DNA from 2 places in the Micromonospora sp. NPDC047793 genome. Region 2 is predicted to be linked to the other one. Evidence: riboswitches for the same ligand, from Rfam matches in the RefSeq annotation. Region 2 holds a riboswitch; the other holds the start of a gene.

Region 1 (7,510 bases), on a different contig from region 2:
GTGTCGGTGGCGAACTCGGCGTCGGTGACGCGGTCGGCGTCGGTGAGCCGGTGGGCGTGGGCGACGCGCTGGCCGACGGGGTGGGGCCGCCGGTGGGCGGCGGGTCGAGACCGATCCGCCCGAGCGGCACCTGGGCCAGGCCGAGCAGCGCCTGGGCGGTGGCCCGACGCCACTGGTCCCGGAGGTTGTCGGTGATGCCCGCGCCGACCGCCTCGGTCAACGCGTCGGTGTTGTAGGCGATGGCACCGGCCTCGGCCGCGGCGACACCGCCGTTGCCCGTGGTGAGCTGGAGTGCCGCCAACGCCTCGGCGGCCCGCTTCGCTTCGCTGTCCCGCCCCGCAGCGGCCAGGGCCTGCCCGGCGAGGCCGGTGCTGTTGGAGTTCGCGCCGCTGGTCGGCCCCGACCCGCCGAACGACCCGTCGGCGCGTTGCTGTGCCGCCAGCCACTGGGCACCGCGCTGGGCGGCGTCGTCCGCGCCGTCGGCCCCGCTGGCCAGCAGCGCCTGGACGGCCATCGCGGTGGAGTCGACGTCGAGCGTGGCGTTGCCCTGTGCGTCGCAACTCGGCGACGGTGCGCCGTCCGCGTCGGGATAGAGCCGGAAGCCGCCGGCCACGCACTGCTGCCGGACCAGGAAGTCGGCCGTCTCCTGCGGTGCGCCACCGCTGCGGGCCAGCCCGAGGAGGGCGAAGCTCTGGTCGAAGGTGTTGGACGGGTCCTGGCCGGACGCCTCGGTGGTGCGGCTGGTGATCCGGCCGTGCTGGTGGCCGGTGTCCGCGCCGGAGACTAGTGACAGGGTCTCCGCCCGCAGGTCCCAGCCGCCGAAGTCGGTCGGGTCACCACCGGCGGCGGAGGCGGCGTAGAGCAGCTTGGCGGTGGCCCCGCCGTCGGTGAAGCCCTCGATGCCCCAGTCGTCGTAGCTGTTGTAGGAGCGCACGTTCGCGGCGATCTGTGCGGTCGCCGCCTGCCGGGTCGACGCGTCGACGCCGGTGGCCGCGAGGGCGAGCACGCCGTCGATGGTGAGGCCCCAGTCGGCACCGCCGAACGGGCCGGGCAGGACTCCGTCGGCGTACTCGCCGGCGAGCCAGCGCGCGGCGTCGCCGGCGGCGGCGGTGTGGGTCGCGGTCGGTGCGGCCACCCCGCCCAGCGGTGTGGCGACGACGACGGCGAGCGCGGTGGCGGTCGCGGCGCCGAGTCCGGCGCCGACGCGCCGGAGCGAGCAGGAAAGCATGAGGGGTGCCTTTCGCAGAGCGGTCGGTGAAAGCTCCGGAAGGCACCGGCGGCATCCCGTACACGTGGTCGCGACGAGATGCCGAAAGTCGGCTACCCGGACCCCACCCTGTAGACCTCGACAGTGGAAGCCGCTCGTCCTGTTCGGGGCATTCCGGCTCGCGAGACAGAGCTCGCACACGGTTGCGGGTCAGCGCCGGCTTCGACCGGCTTCCCCCCGAACGGGACGCATTCAGTTGTGGCCCGGCAGGCCGGGTGTCGACACCGTACCGCCCGGTCGCCCTACGGCGCCAGACGGCGTCGACACCCGGCGGGCGCGCGGCCCGTCAGGCAACCCGCAGGTCAGGGGGCGGTAATGCTGGGTGCGGTGCCGGTGCCGAAGGACCATCCCTCGACCGTTCCCGGCGCCGGGTTGTAGCTGGTCGCCCCCAGCGTGCTGTAGGTCCAGGCGGCGCCGCTGCCGGAGGCGTGCCAGTAGGACCAGTACGCGCTGGCCGGCGGGGTGTTGACGCAGGGCTCGGTGGCGGAGGTCGGCTGGCCGTTGATCCGGCAGATGAACGCCAGACCCCATCGTTGCGTCCCGGTCACCGTGTAGCCGGCTCCCTGGAGCGCGGCCAGCCCGGTGGCCGGGTCGCCGAGCGCGCACGCCACCTGGACGCCACCGCCGAGCGGGCCGTAGTCGACCACGACGGTGACCCCGGTCGTGCCGGTGCAGGCGGCGGCGTGGGCGGCGCGCGGCGACGGTTCGACGGCGATCAGGCCGAGTGCGACGACGGCCGCGGCCAGCAGGCCGGCGAACCACCGGCGGGCGGGACTCTGGACATGGGACATGGGCACTCCTTCGCCTCAGGGAACGGGAATCGGTGGGTGATCAGAGGCAGGGCAGGGTGGGTGCGCCGGTGGCGGCGCCGACGGACGAGAGCCGTGCGTACCCGGTGCCGGTGACACCGAGGACGGCCTGGGCGGTGGCGCGGGTGGCGGTGCCCGGGTCGAAGGCCCCGCCGTCGAAGTCGACGGCGCCCCGGTCGGCCGTCGGCGCGGCGCAGCCGACCTGCAACCCGGTCAGGAAGATCCGGGCCCGCAGCCAGGCCAGCGGTCGGCCGCCGTCGCGCAGGGCCTGCGCCGCCAGTCCGGTGCTGTTGGCGTTGGCGATCCCGTCGGCGTTGACGAACCCGCCGTCGACCCGCTGCACCGACACCAGCCAGCGCAGTGCCGCGGCGGCGTCGGAGTGTCGTCCGGCGGCCCGCAGCGCCTGCGCCGTCAGGGCGGTGGCGTCCACGTCGGAGTCGCAGACCGGCTGCGCCGGCAGCACCGGGTAGCCGCCGTCCGGGCACCGGGTGCCGACCAGCCACGCGGCGGCCGACGGGGGCACGCCCGCCACGGTCCGGCGCAACGCGAGGATCGCGAAGGACTGGCTGAACGCGTTGCTGTAGTCACCCCACGCCGACCGGTCGGTGAAGCGGCCGTCGGGCGCCTGCAACCCGCGCAGCCGGGTGACGAGGTCCACCCCGCCGACGTCGGTCGGGTCGCCGCCGCGTACCGCGACGGCGAGGGCGAGCTTGGCGGTCGCGCCCGCGTACGCCTCGGTGGTGCCGTCGCCGACATAGCCGTCGCGGACGTCCGGCTGGGTGACCCAGGCCAGCGCCGACGCGCCGAAGTCGTCGGCGACACCGGCGGCGGCGAAGGCGAAGACCGCGTCGAGGGTCAACCCCTGGTCCGGGTACGCGACGCCGTCGAAGACGGTCTCGAATCGTTCCCCGTCGACCAGTTGCCGAGCCAGCCAACCGGCGGCTGCGTCCGAGCGGACGCCGCCCACCTGGACGGGGGCGGCGATCGCCGGACCGGTGAGAGTCAGGGTCAGGGTGAGGGCGGCGAGCACGCCGCAGAGCAGGGTGAGCGGGCGGTGCCGGCTCAGGCGGACGACCATCGGGCGCGCCTTTCCGGCCCGGCGGTCGTCAGAAACCCGGCCCGCCCGTCAGGACGTGGCTGGCCGGCCTCCGACCCGTGGGCCACGACGGGTGAGGTGCAGGAGCGCGGGTACGGCAGGTATTCGGGCTCGCCACCGGGGTTACCCCCGGCGGCCCACCGTTGCGGGCCAGCGCCGGACTTCGACCGGACTTCCCCCACACGTGACCGCGGCTGTGGAATTGTCGGGCCAGTCTGATCGGCCCTCGCCGTCGCTGTCAATGTGCGACCGGTCGCACGCCGTGCGTCACGCCGACTCCCGATGTCGGTGCTCGCCGCTATCGTCCGGCCATGACGAACAGTGATCTTGCCGTCCCCCCGACGCTGCCGACGGCCGAGGAGGAGGACCGCTTCTGGGCGCTGGTGGAGCAGGCGTGGGCCGGGTTGGGGCCGGAGCCGGCGGCCCTGCGTCGCGCCCTGATCGACCGCGATCCGGCGCACGACGACGGGTACGCCATGGACCCGTGGCTCGACCCCTTCCTCGACGAGCTGCGCCGGCTCTCCGCCGACCTGTCCCGCGCGGAGTTGGTCGCCCTCGACCGGGTGATCGAGCGCAAGCTGTACGACATCGACCGCGCCGACATCCACGAGATCACCGACGGTTCCGACGACGGCTTCCTGTACGCGCGCGGCCACATCGTGGCGTTGGGCCGGGAGTTCTACGAGGCCGTCCGGGCGAATCCGGCGACGGCGGTGCCCGACGCCGGCTGCGAGGGCTTCTGCTACCTCTTCTCCCACCTGCATCACGAGCGGTTCGGTGACTGGCCGGAGACCGGCTCGGGGATCAGCCGGGAGTCGTGCAGCAATCCGGCCGGCTGGGCCGACGCGTAGCTCCCGTGGGCACGACCAGGACACCCCCGGACCGGCGTCGCTTGTGATGTATGTTCGGTTCGATTCGCTCAATGCCACACACACGCTATCGGCGTATGCACATAAGTGAGCAGACGATCTCTCCCGCGACCGGCACCGTAGTGGTTCCCGAGTCGCGAGGGAGGTGATTTTCATGAAGAAGCTCACGGTTCGCCGGCTGGAGTCGGTGAAGACCAGCGCTGTCGCCGCTGCGTGTGTCGTCTCCTGACGGTGACACGCCACCTGAAGGCCGGCACCCGGACGGCAACTCCGGGTGCCGGCCTTCATCGATCCGCATGAGATGAGCGAAAAGGACGACTGACCATGGCCGGCTACCCACCAGACACACTTGTCCGAGTGCGCCCGTTCGACCACCGCACGGAGGGCGACACCGTCATCATCGGCGATGTCGAGCGGCAGGTATTCCTGTCGATCCCCGCCGAAGGGCTGGATCTGCTCCACTCGCTGGCCGCCGGCAACTCGGTGGGCGAGGCGGTCCGCCAGTACGAGCAGAAGTACTCCGAGACGCCCGACATCACCGACTTCCTGGACGCGCTGGGCGACGAGGGCTTCGTCGAGGTCGACGGCGAGGCCGCCGCACCCGGCCCCACCCCGGCCCCCGCCCCGGCCGCGACGTCCCGCCCCCGGCGCAGCTGGAGCCTGAACTGGCTCAGCCCGACGGTGGCCCGCCGCATGGTCAGCCTCCCCGTGCTGCTGCTCTGCGTCCTGGTCATCGCGGGCGGCGTGTATCTCGCCGCCGACGATCCCGACCTGCTGCCCACGCCCGGCGAGACGCTGCTGTTCCCCATCCACTTCGCGGCGCTGACCTGGGCGACGTTCATCCTCACCCTGGTCGGGGTCGCGATCCACGAGGCCGCGCACATGGTCGCGGCGCGGGCGGCGGGCGTACCGTCGCGGCTCGTCATCGGCAACCAGATGTACATCCTGGTGGTCCAGACCGACATGAGCACGATCTGGATGGCGCCGAAGCGGCAGCGCTTCGTCGCGTTCATCGCCGGGACCCTGGTGGACGGTGTGCTCGCCTCGTCCTTCGTCTTCGCCCTCTGGGCGGGCCGGCAGGGCTACCTGCAACTGCCGGAGTGGGGCGCGCTGCTGCTCACGGCACTGCTCTTCACGTACCTGGTCCGGATCATCTGGCAGACCTTCCTGTTCCTGCGGACCGACGGCTACTACATCGTCGCCACCGCGCTCGGTTGCCGGAACCTGATGTCCGACACCGAGGACTACCTGCGCAACCTGGTCGCGCGGATGGTGCGGCGCGCACCCCGGGTGGACCAGTCCGGCCTGCCCCGGCGGGAGATGCGCGTCGTGCGCTGGTACGCCCTGGCGTGGATCGGCGGGCGCCTGATGGCCCTGCTCACCCTGATCTTCGTCGGGATCCCGCTGCTGTGGGGCTTCATCTACCAGTTCCTGCTCTTCGTCTCCGGCCAGGACTCCATGATGGGGTCGTTTGACTTCGTCACCATCGCGGTGATCAGCTTCCTGCTCGACGGCGGCGGGCTGCTGCTCTGGGGACGCAGCCTCTATCGGGGTGCCCGGGAGCGACGTCGCCGGCACGACGTCCGGTCGGCCCGGGAGCAGGCCCGCGCAGCCACCCCGAGCACCACGACGCAGAAGGTCGTGGAACCGAGCGGCCAACAGTGACCCCTCGGTCGTCTCCCCCGACTCCCGCCTGCGGCCGACGTGGTCGCAGGTGGGAGTCGGCGGCGTTGCGGGTGGCGCAGGGCACGCAGCGGTCACGCCACGGCGTCGGGACGAGCCAGCCGGCCCGGCCCCAGGCCCATCCGTTCCATCAGGTAGTCGACGATCAGGCGCGGATCGGCGTGGAGGGAACCGCACGGTGCTCTCCGGATCATCCCGCGATCGGTGAAGCGTTGCAGGAACAGTCCGACCCGGGAGCGGGTCGTGCCGATCATCGCGGCGTAGTCCTCGTGGCGCAGCTTGAGACCGATCCGGATGGTGCGTCCGGAGGCGGTCCCGAACCCCTGTGCCAGGTCGAGCAGTCGCATCGCCAGGCGCGCCTCGCAGTCGGATGTGGTGTGTTGCAGCAGCAGCGAGCGGTGCCGACGCGCTTTCAACATCTGGCTGTGCAACCACACGTCGCAGATGCTCGCGTCGTCGAGAAGGTCCCGCAGGACGGCGGTGTCGAGCACGATCAGATTCGTGTCGACAACGGCAGCGGGAATGTACTGGTTCGGCATTCCGGGAAGTGAGTCCTCGCCGAAGTAGTCGTTCCTCGACAACACGTCGATAATGGTCCGGCGACCGGTCGGAGAATAGTGCTCCAGGTATATCGCGCCACCGTCGATGAAATAGACACGACCGTCCGCGCCCTCCGTCTGGTGCAACAGATCACCGGCCGCGAGCGTCACCCGTCGGGCCGCCACCGTGTGTGAGTAGAGAGCGGACCGTACGCCCCTCATGAGGCGGTGTGTCAGCTCGGAGCCGCGCGGCACGAGCATGTCGTCCAGGACGTTCGTGGCGGTCCGCGTACTGGCCAGGGTCATCTCCGTTCACCGTCCCGATGTCTCGTCAGCGCGGTGGGTGCCCAGGGATCGCGCCGGGCCATCAATGATCTTGACGTCCGTTCCTGATACGCTAGCGAGTCACCCGGCCGCCCGTCAGTCGCGCGTTTTACCGGCTCCGGCGGACCGAACGGTTCCTCAGATGTGACCACCCGGCCAGAATGGGTCCGATTCGACCGTGGCGTCAACCCGTGAAATGGCCGCTCGCACCGCTTGTCGCCCACCGCGCGAGGGCGTCCCGCTCCGCACGGCACACCACCGCGGCTGGTGTAGCATGTCGTGTTCCGCCGCCCGGGGCCGGACACGACACATCGTGGCCGAGGTGCCCGACCGCTCGGGTCACGCGTAGGCGAGCAGGAAGTCGACGGTGCCGGTGCCGCCGGGCTGGCCCGGCGGGACGGTCAACCCCGGCTCGCTGTTCAGGACGTAGAAGCCCCCGTTGCCGATCAGGCGTGGGGTCACCGCCATCGCCTGGGCCGCCATGGTCGATCCGGTCGGTCGTACCACGCTGTCGAGCAGGAGGCGGAAGAGATTGTCGTTGAGGTTGGCGACGTGCAGGACCCGGTAGGAGCGCGGCGCGGGGGCGCCGGTGCTGGTCAGCCCCCAGATCGGCACGATCTGGTCGCGCCACCGGGCCGGGTTGTTGGTGATCGCGGCGTCGTGGTTCTGTAGTTGGGTCTGGATGCCCGAGTGGATCCCGGCCAGGTGGATGTGGAGTTGGTCCTGCTGCCGGATCATCGGGTCGGCCGAGTTGATGCCGAGCCCGACGTGTGGATAGACCACGTGTCCGGGCTGGCCGGGTTGGGCGTTCAGCCACGCGTCGAGCCAGTAGTTCGGGGCGGCGGCGGTGGTGATGAACGGGCACTCGATGCCGCTGACACGGCAGGTCGGGACGAGCAGGTAGTCGTGGTTGGACCCGGACC
Region 2 (7,510 bases):
CGGCCCGATGCCCCGGGTGTAGCCGACGGTGGCCAGGTCGTCGAGGATCTCCATCCGGGAACGGGACGCCTCGATGCTGGTCACGTCGGCGTCCAGGGCGTCGATCGCGGGCAGCACCTCGCCGAACTCCGAGTAGCACAGGTGGGTGTGGATCGCCGTGGCGTCGGCGACGCCGCTGGTCGCCAGTCGGAACGCCGCCACCGACCAGTCCAGGTAGCCGGCGTGGTCCCGGCGGCGCGGTGGCAGCAGTTCCCGCAGGGCGGGCTCGTCGACCTGGATGATCCGGATGCCCGCCGCCTCCAGGTCCCGCGCCTCGTCACGCAGGGCCAGGGCGACCTGCCGGGCGGTCTCCGCCAGCGGCTGGTCCACCCGGACGAACGACCAGGCCAGGATGGTCACCGGACCGGTGAGCATGCCCTTGACCGGCCGGTCGGTGAGGGACTGGGCGTACCGGGACCAGGTCACCGTGATCGGTGCGCGCCGGGTCACGTCGCCGTACAGGATCGGCGGGCGTACGCACCGGGAGCCGTACGACTGGACCCAGCCGTGGGCGGTGGCGGCGAAGCCGTCGAGGTGTTCGGCGAAGTACTGCACCATGTCGTTGCGCTCCGGCTCGCCGTGCACCAGCACGTCCAGCCCGAGGCGTTCCTGTTCGGCCACCACCTCGGCGATCTCGGCCCGCATCCGCTCGGCGTAGCCGGCCGCGTCCAGGCGACCGGCCCGGTGCTCGGCCCGGGCCCGGCGCAACGCCTCGGTCTGCGGGAACGACCCGATGGTGGTGGTCGCCAGCGCGGGCAGCCCGAGGCGTCGGCGCTGGGCCTCGGCGCGCTGCGGGTACGGGCCGCGTCGGGTGTGCTCGGGCCGCAGGGCCTCCAGGCGGGCACGGACCGCGTCGTCGCGCCACTGTGCCGGCACCGGCGCAGGCGCGGCGGGCAGCTCGCCCACCCCGTCGCGCAGCACCCGACCGAGCGCGACCACCTCGTCGACCTTCTGACGGGCGAACGCCAACCGGTCCCGTAGCCGGGGGTCCAGCTCGGTCTCGGCGGCCAGGTCCACCGGCACGTGCAGCAGCGAGCAGGAGGTGGACACCGCGACGGTGTCGGCGAGCCCGGTGAGGGTGGCGCCGACAGCCGCAGCGGCCCGCAGGTCGGTCCGCCACACGTTGCGGCCGTCGACCAGCCCGGCGACCACGGTCCGGCCCGGCAGCGCGCCGTGGCCGGCGAGCCGGTCCAGGTCACCCGGTCCGGCGACCAGGTCCAACCCGATCGCCTCGATCGGCGTGTCCAGCAAGGCGGGCAGCGCATCGCCGAGTTCGCCGAAGTAGGCGGCGACGAACAGGCGGGGCCGGTGGGTCAGCGCGCCGAGGCGGGCGTAGGCGGCGCTGAGGGCGCGGATCTCGGCGTCGGACCGGTCGCCGACGTACGCCGGTTCGTCGAGCTGCACCCACGGCACCCCGACGTCGGCGAGCGCGGTCAGCAGGTCGGCGTAGACGTCGACGAGGTCGTCCAGCCGGTCGAACGGGCGGAACCCGTCCGGCGCGTCGGCGGTGGGCTTGGCGAGCAGCAGCAGGGTGGCCGGGCCGACCAGCACCGGACGGGTGGTGATGCCGAGCGCCCGCGCCCGCCCGTACTCGGTCAGGGGCGTGTCGGCCCGGGCGGCGAAGGCGGTGTCCGGGCCGATCTCGGGCACCAGGTAGTGGTAGTTGGTGTCGAACCACTTCGTCATCTCCAGCGGCGGCTCCTGGGCGGTGCCGCGTGCCATGGCGAAGTAGGTGTCCAGCTCACCGAGGCCGAGCCGGCGGAACCGGTCGGGTACGGCGTCGACCGTGACGGCCGCGTCGAGCACGTGGTCGTAGAGCGAGAACGTGTTGGACGGTACGGCGGACAGGCCGGCGTCGTGCAACGTACGCCAGGTCTCCTCGCGTACCTGCGCGGCGGTGGCCCGCAGGGTCGGCTCGTCGATGCGGCCGGCCCAGTAGCCCTCGACTGCGGTCTTGAGTTCACGGCGCGGGCCGATGCGCGGATAGCCGAGCACGGTGCTCGTGCCGAACGGAGTGGTCATGTCGCCAGGGTTCCCTTCCCTCGAGGTCCGGCGGTACGGCTCCGGGGAAGGCTGGGGAGGGCACGGTGCGACGACCGACCTCGCCCGGGCCCTCCCGCGAGGCCGACGGCGGCGTGCGCGGCTGCGCACGCGGCACGGGCAGGTCTTCGGACTCGTGGGCGCGACCGGCTGGGCCGGTCTCCTACTGGCCGTCGCTTCCCGGACCCGACAGGGCGTCCAGTGCGTGTGACGGCGGTCGTTCCCACTCACCGCTGCGGGGCAGTCCCGGACTCACACCGGGTTCCCTCTTACGACGCCTCGACCGGACGGCCGGGGCGAACCAGTACCGTCTCGGATCCTAGCGTCCGGATCACGCGTGACGACCGGCGCGCGGGTGTGATGTCCGCACGGCGACACGGGGTCGAGCGGAGCGTGAACAACGACTCATCCGGCTTCCGCTGGCGTGATCTTGGTGTTAGCTTTTTGCAAAGACTTGGCAAGAACAACGACTTTGCGTGGGAGAGCGGTGAGCGTCACCACCCTGCCGACGAGCCCGACGGACGTGCTCGGTGTGGCGGCGCAGCGCCGCCGGACCGGCCTCTGGCTGCTCGCGCTGACCCTCGGCCTGGTCCTGACCGGCCTGGTCGCGGTCGGGGCCGGGGCGATCGGCATCCCGCCGCTCACGGTGGCCCGGATCATCGGGCACCAGCTCGTCGGCGTGCCGGGCGAGGTGAGCTGGACCGGACCGCAGCAGGCGATCGTCTGGCAGGTCCGACTGCCCCGGGTCCTGCTCGGCATGCTGGTCGGCGCCGGGCTGGCGGTCTGCGGCGTGGCCTTGCAGGCCATGGTCCGCAACGTGCTCGCCGACCCGTACCTGCTGGGGATCAACTCCGGCGCCTCCAGCGGCGCGGCCGCCGCGATCCTCTTCGGCGCCGGCGCCGGCTTCGGCCAGTACGCGCTCTCCACCAGCGCGTTCGTCGGCGCGCTCGGCGCCTCGCTGCTGGTCTTCCTGATCGCGCGCAGCGGCGGCCGGGTCACCTCCATCCGGCTGCTGCTGGCCGGCGTCGCCGTCGGGTACGCGCTGTACGCCACCACCAGCTTCCTGATCTTCGCCTCCGGATCCGCCGAGGGTGCCCGGTCGGTGATGTTCTGGCTCCTCGGGTCGCTGGGCCTGGCCCGCTGGAACGCCCTGCTGCTGATCGCCGCCGTGGTGCTGATCGGCACCATCGGATACCTGACCGTCGTCGGACGGCGGCTCGACGTGCTGGCCATCGGCGACGAGACCGCGCACACCCTGGGCGTCTCGCCGGACCGGTTCCGCCTCCGGCTGCTCGTGCTGGTCTCGCTCAGCGTCGGCATTCTGGTCTCCGCCGCCGGCAGCATCGGTTTCGTCGGCCTGGTCGTGCCGCACCTGGCCCGCCGCATCGTCGGCGCACCGCACGTCCGGGTGGTGCCGGTGGCCGCGCTGCTCGGGGCGATCCTCCTGGTCTGGGCCGACGTGCTGGCCCGGGTGCTGCTGGCACCGCAGGAGATCCCGATCGGCATCATCACCTCCCTGCTCGGTGCCCCCTTCCTGCTGGTCCTGATCCGTCGTCTGCACGCCTCCGGCGCCTGAACGCCCGTCCGTCAAGGAGAACCGATGTTGAAGGCTCGCCGCCTCGCCACCGCCGCCGCCTCCGCGTGCGTGCTGCTCGTCGCCGGGTGCGGCGGCGGCGCCGACGGACCGACCGACGCCGCCCCCGGCTACCCGGTCACCGTGACCAACTGCGGCGTGGACGTCACCTTCGACGCCCCTCCGCAGCGGATCGTGCTGCTCAAGAGCGCCGCCGTGCCGTACCTGCACGCGCTCGGCGTGCTGGACCGGGTCACCGCGCGGGCGGGGCAGTACCCGAAGGAGTACTACGACGCGGCGACCCAGGGCGAGCTGGACCGCATCCCGTTGCTGACCGACAAGACCGACACCAGCGGCCACCTCCAGATCTCCAAGGAGGTGGTGATCAGCCAGGAGCCCGACCTGGTCCTCGGCGAGGTCGACAACCTCTCCCGCGACACCCTCGCGGCGGTGGACATCCCGCTGCTGGAGGAGCCGGCGATGTGCCCGGACAGCACCGCCGTGCCGAGTTTCGACGACATCTACCGGCAGATGGAGACGTACGGCCGGGTGTTCGGCCGCCAGACCGAGGCGTCGACTGCGGTCACCGCGCTCCAGGACCGGATGACGAAGGTCCAGGCCGAGGCGGGCAGCGGGTCCGGACGCACCGCGGCGGTGCTCTATCCGACCGTCGGCGGCGGCACCACGTACGCGTACGGCACCGGCAGCATGGCCCACCCGCAGTTGACGGCCGCCGGTTTCCGCAACGTCTTCGGCGACGTCAAGGAGCGGGTCTTCGAGGTCACCGTCGAGGAACTGCTCGGCCGCAACCCGGACGTGCTGATCCTGCTCTACGGCGACGGCGACCCCCGCGCGGTCGAGCAGGGGCTCACCGGGCTGCCGGGCGCGCAGCAGCTCAACGCGGTCCGCAACGGCCAGGTCATGACCCAGTTGTTCAACTTCACCGAGCCGCCGACGCCGTTGTCCATCGACGGTCTGGAGCGGATCGTGCAGCGCTTCGGGAACGGCTCGTGATCGAGGCCACCGACGTCACGTGGCGCTACGGCGCGAATCCGGTCATCGACGGGGTCAGCGTGACCGCCCGGCCGGGTCGGGTCCTCGGCCTGATCGGGCCCAACGGCAGCGGCAAGACCACGCTGCTGCGGTTGCTCTACGGCGCCCTGCGCAGCCGGACCGGGCAGGTCGTGGTGGACGGCGACGCGTTGGTCGCCCTGCCCGCCCGGGAGGCCGCGCGGCGGCTGGCCGTGGTCGTGCAGGAGAGCGGCGGGGAGACCGCCCTGACCGTGGCGGAGCTGGTGCTGCTCGGCCGGGGGCCGCACCTGTCGACGTTCCAGCGGACCGGTCGGGCCGACCACGAGATCGCCGCCCGCTGCCTGAGCCGGGTCGGTGCCACGCACCTGAGCGGGCGGGCGTTCGTCCAGCTCTCCGGCGGTGAGCGGCAGCGGGTGCTGATCGCCCGCGCGCTCGCCCAGCAGGCCACCCACCTGCTGCTCGACGAGCCCACCAACCACCTCGACATCCGCTACCAGCACGAGATCCTGCACCTGGTCCGCACGCTGGACACCTGCTCGGTCGTCGTGCTGCACGATCTCAACCTGGCCGCCCGCTACTGCGACGACCTGGTGCTGCTCGGCGCGGGCGGGGTCGCCGCCGCCGGCACCGTCGACGAGGTCCTCGACCCCGCCGTCCTGGAGCCCGTCTACGGCATCGGCATCCGGCGCCTGGACCTCGACGGCACCGTCCACCTGCTGTTCCACCCGATCCATGAGAGCACCGACGAGAGGACTGCGGCATGACCACGCAGGAACGCATCAACGCCTACTGGACCGGCCGCGCACCCGAGTACGACGAGTACCAGCAGCGCCCCGACCGGCTCGCCGACGACCAGCGGGCCTGGGCGCAGATCTGGGCGCAGGCCCTGCCGGCCGCACCGCTGGACGTGCTCGACGTCGGCACCGGCACCGGCCAGGTCGCCATGGTCCTGGCCGGTCTCGGGCACCGCGTCACCGGCATCGACCTGGCCGAGGGCATGCTCGCCGAGGCCCGCCGGCACGCCGCGACCGTCACCGACGGCCCGGTCATCCGGCTCGGCGACGCCGTGGCGCCGGACTTCCCGGCCGCCAGCTTCGACGCCGTCACCAGCCGATACCTGATGTGGACGCTGCGCGAGCCGCAGAGGGCCGTGGCCAACTGGATCCGCCTGCTGCGCCCCGGCGGCACGGTCGCGGTGGTGGACAGCACCTGGTTCCCGCACGGCCTCGACAACGCCTCGGAGAACTTCACCGGCCACTACGACAGCCAGGTGCAGGCGGAGCTGCCGCTGGCCACCGCGACCTCCATCGACAAGACCGTGGCGGTGCTGGAGGAGGCGGGCCTGACGGACGTCACGGCCGTCCCGCTGACGTCGATCTACGAGCTGGACCACCGGTACGGCGTGGCACCGAACCACGAGCACCAGATGCAGTACCTGGTCAGCGGCCGGGTCTGAGACGACCCGCCGCCGGGCACCCGGCCGCGTCCGCAGCACCAGTCACGCTCCGTGCAGCTCTCCGTGGACAGCGGGGAGCGCCGGGGCGTTCAGGCGTTGCGGTAATACGTATTAGCGCCGTCGAGTTCTTGAATACTGCGACTCCGGGGCGGCGCTGTCAAGAGCCGACGGCGAGGGTGCCCCGTCGGGCAGGTGGGGCGCCGCGCCTCGTTCACAGGTCCGCCGAGGACGCTCGCTAATCCGCATTAGTTCAGGGAGTTCATCAGACGGAAATCTGCCGTCACCCCCTTGACATCGATCGGGTTCAGCCGCGAAGCTCCTTCCCAGCCCGAACGCTAATACGCATTAGCGGCAGTGGAAGGACTCCCCCGTGCCCCCTGCACCCCGACGCGTCACACAACGTGACATCGCACGGATGGCCGGCGTCAGCCAGGCAACCGTGTCGCTGGTGCTCAACAACCGCGCCGACGCGGAGGTGCGCATCGCCCCCGAGACCCGGGACCGGGTGCTGCGGGTGATCGCCGAGACCGGGTACGCCGCCGACCCGGTCGCCCGTCGGCTCGCGTCCCGGTTCAACCGGATCATCGGCGTCTTCACCTACGAGCCGGCGTTCCCCAGCGGCAGCCGGGACTTTTTCCACCCCTTCCTGCTCGGCATCGAGGAGTACGCCGAACGGGTCGGCTGCGACCTGCTGCTGTTCACCAGCGCACCCGTGGTCGACGGGCGTCGACGGATCTTCCACCGCGACAACCGGCTCCGCCTGGCCGACGGGTGCATCCTGCTCGGACGCGAGATCGACGCCGCCGAGCTGCTCCGGCTCAACCGCGACGGATACCCGTACGTGGCGGTGGGTCGCCGCGACGACGCGGGTGGACCGGTCCCCTACGTCGGCGCCGACTACGCCGCGGCGGTGCGGCAGCTCGTCGAACTGGCCCTGGGACGCGGCCACCGGCGCCTGGCCTACCTGGGCGTGGACGCCACCGCCGAGTCCTCGGCCGACCGCTGGCACGGGTTCGACGCCGCCGCACCGGCCGCCGAGTCGGCCCGCCGCCTGGCCGACCCGACCCGCGACGCCGACGCCGTCCTGGACGACCTCGCCGGGGACGGCAGCACGGTCGTCTTCGTCGAGGACTTCGCCACCGCCGTCGCCCTGGAGTCCGCCGCCCGCCGACGCGGGCTGCGCGTACCCGGTGACCTGTCGATCCTGACGCTCGGCGACCCGACGGTGCCGGTGCCCACCGACACCGCGTTCACCGGCTTCCACATCCCGCGCGAGGAGATGGGCCGGCAGTCGGTCGAGGTGCTGACCGGCGTCATCGACGGCAGCGCCGACGGCGTCCAGCAACGACTCCTCCCCTGCGAGTTCGTCG

What was found. A riboswitch is a leader RNA that binds a small molecule or an ion and turns the genes downstream of it on or off. The one in region 2 is predicted to bind cobalamin.
Region 1: linked by a shared signal. The riboswitch ahead of ABZ738_RS16640 (peptidase) and the one ahead of metE (5-methyltetrahydropteroyltriglutamate--homocysteine S-methyltransferase) in region 2 are both predicted to bind cobalamin.

Annotation. Positions count from the first base shown of each region.
Region 1 is NZ_JBEYSG010000007.1:131,403-138,912, reverse strand. Features, by position in the region: gene ABZ738_RS16650 (prenyltransferase/squalene oxidase repeat-containing protein) at 1-1,228, opposite strand, end outside; cobalamin riboswitch at 1,375-1,444, opposite strand; gene ABZ738_RS16645 (hypothetical protein) at 1,570-2,058, opposite strand; gene ABZ738_RS16640 (peptidase) at 2,099-3,154, opposite strand; cobalamin riboswitch at 3,251-3,380, opposite strand; gene ABZ738_RS16635 (DUF4240 domain-containing protein) at 3,484-4,023, shown strand; gene ABZ738_RS16630 (hypothetical protein) at 4,399-5,706, shown strand; gene ABZ738_RS16625 (Crp/Fnr family transcriptional regulator) at 5,799-6,569, opposite strand; gene ABZ738_RS16620 (CDP-diacylglycerol diphosphatase) at 6,927-7,510, opposite strand, start outside.
Region 2 is NZ_JBEYSG010000015.1:26,876-34,385, reverse strand. Features, by position in the region: gene metE (5-methyltetrahydropteroyltriglutamate--homocysteine S-methyltransferase) at 1-2,061, opposite strand, end outside; cobalamin riboswitch at 2,181-2,400, opposite strand; gene ABZ738_RS24625 (iron ABC transporter permease) at 2,567-3,655, shown strand; gene ABZ738_RS24620 (ABC transporter substrate-binding protein) at 3,680-4,666, shown strand; gene ABZ738_RS24615 (ABC transporter ATP-binding protein) at 4,663-5,448, shown strand; gene ABZ738_RS24610 (class I SAM-dependent methyltransferase) at 5,445-6,140, shown strand; gene ABZ738_RS24605 (LacI family DNA-binding transcriptional regulator) at 6,511-7,510, shown strand, end outside.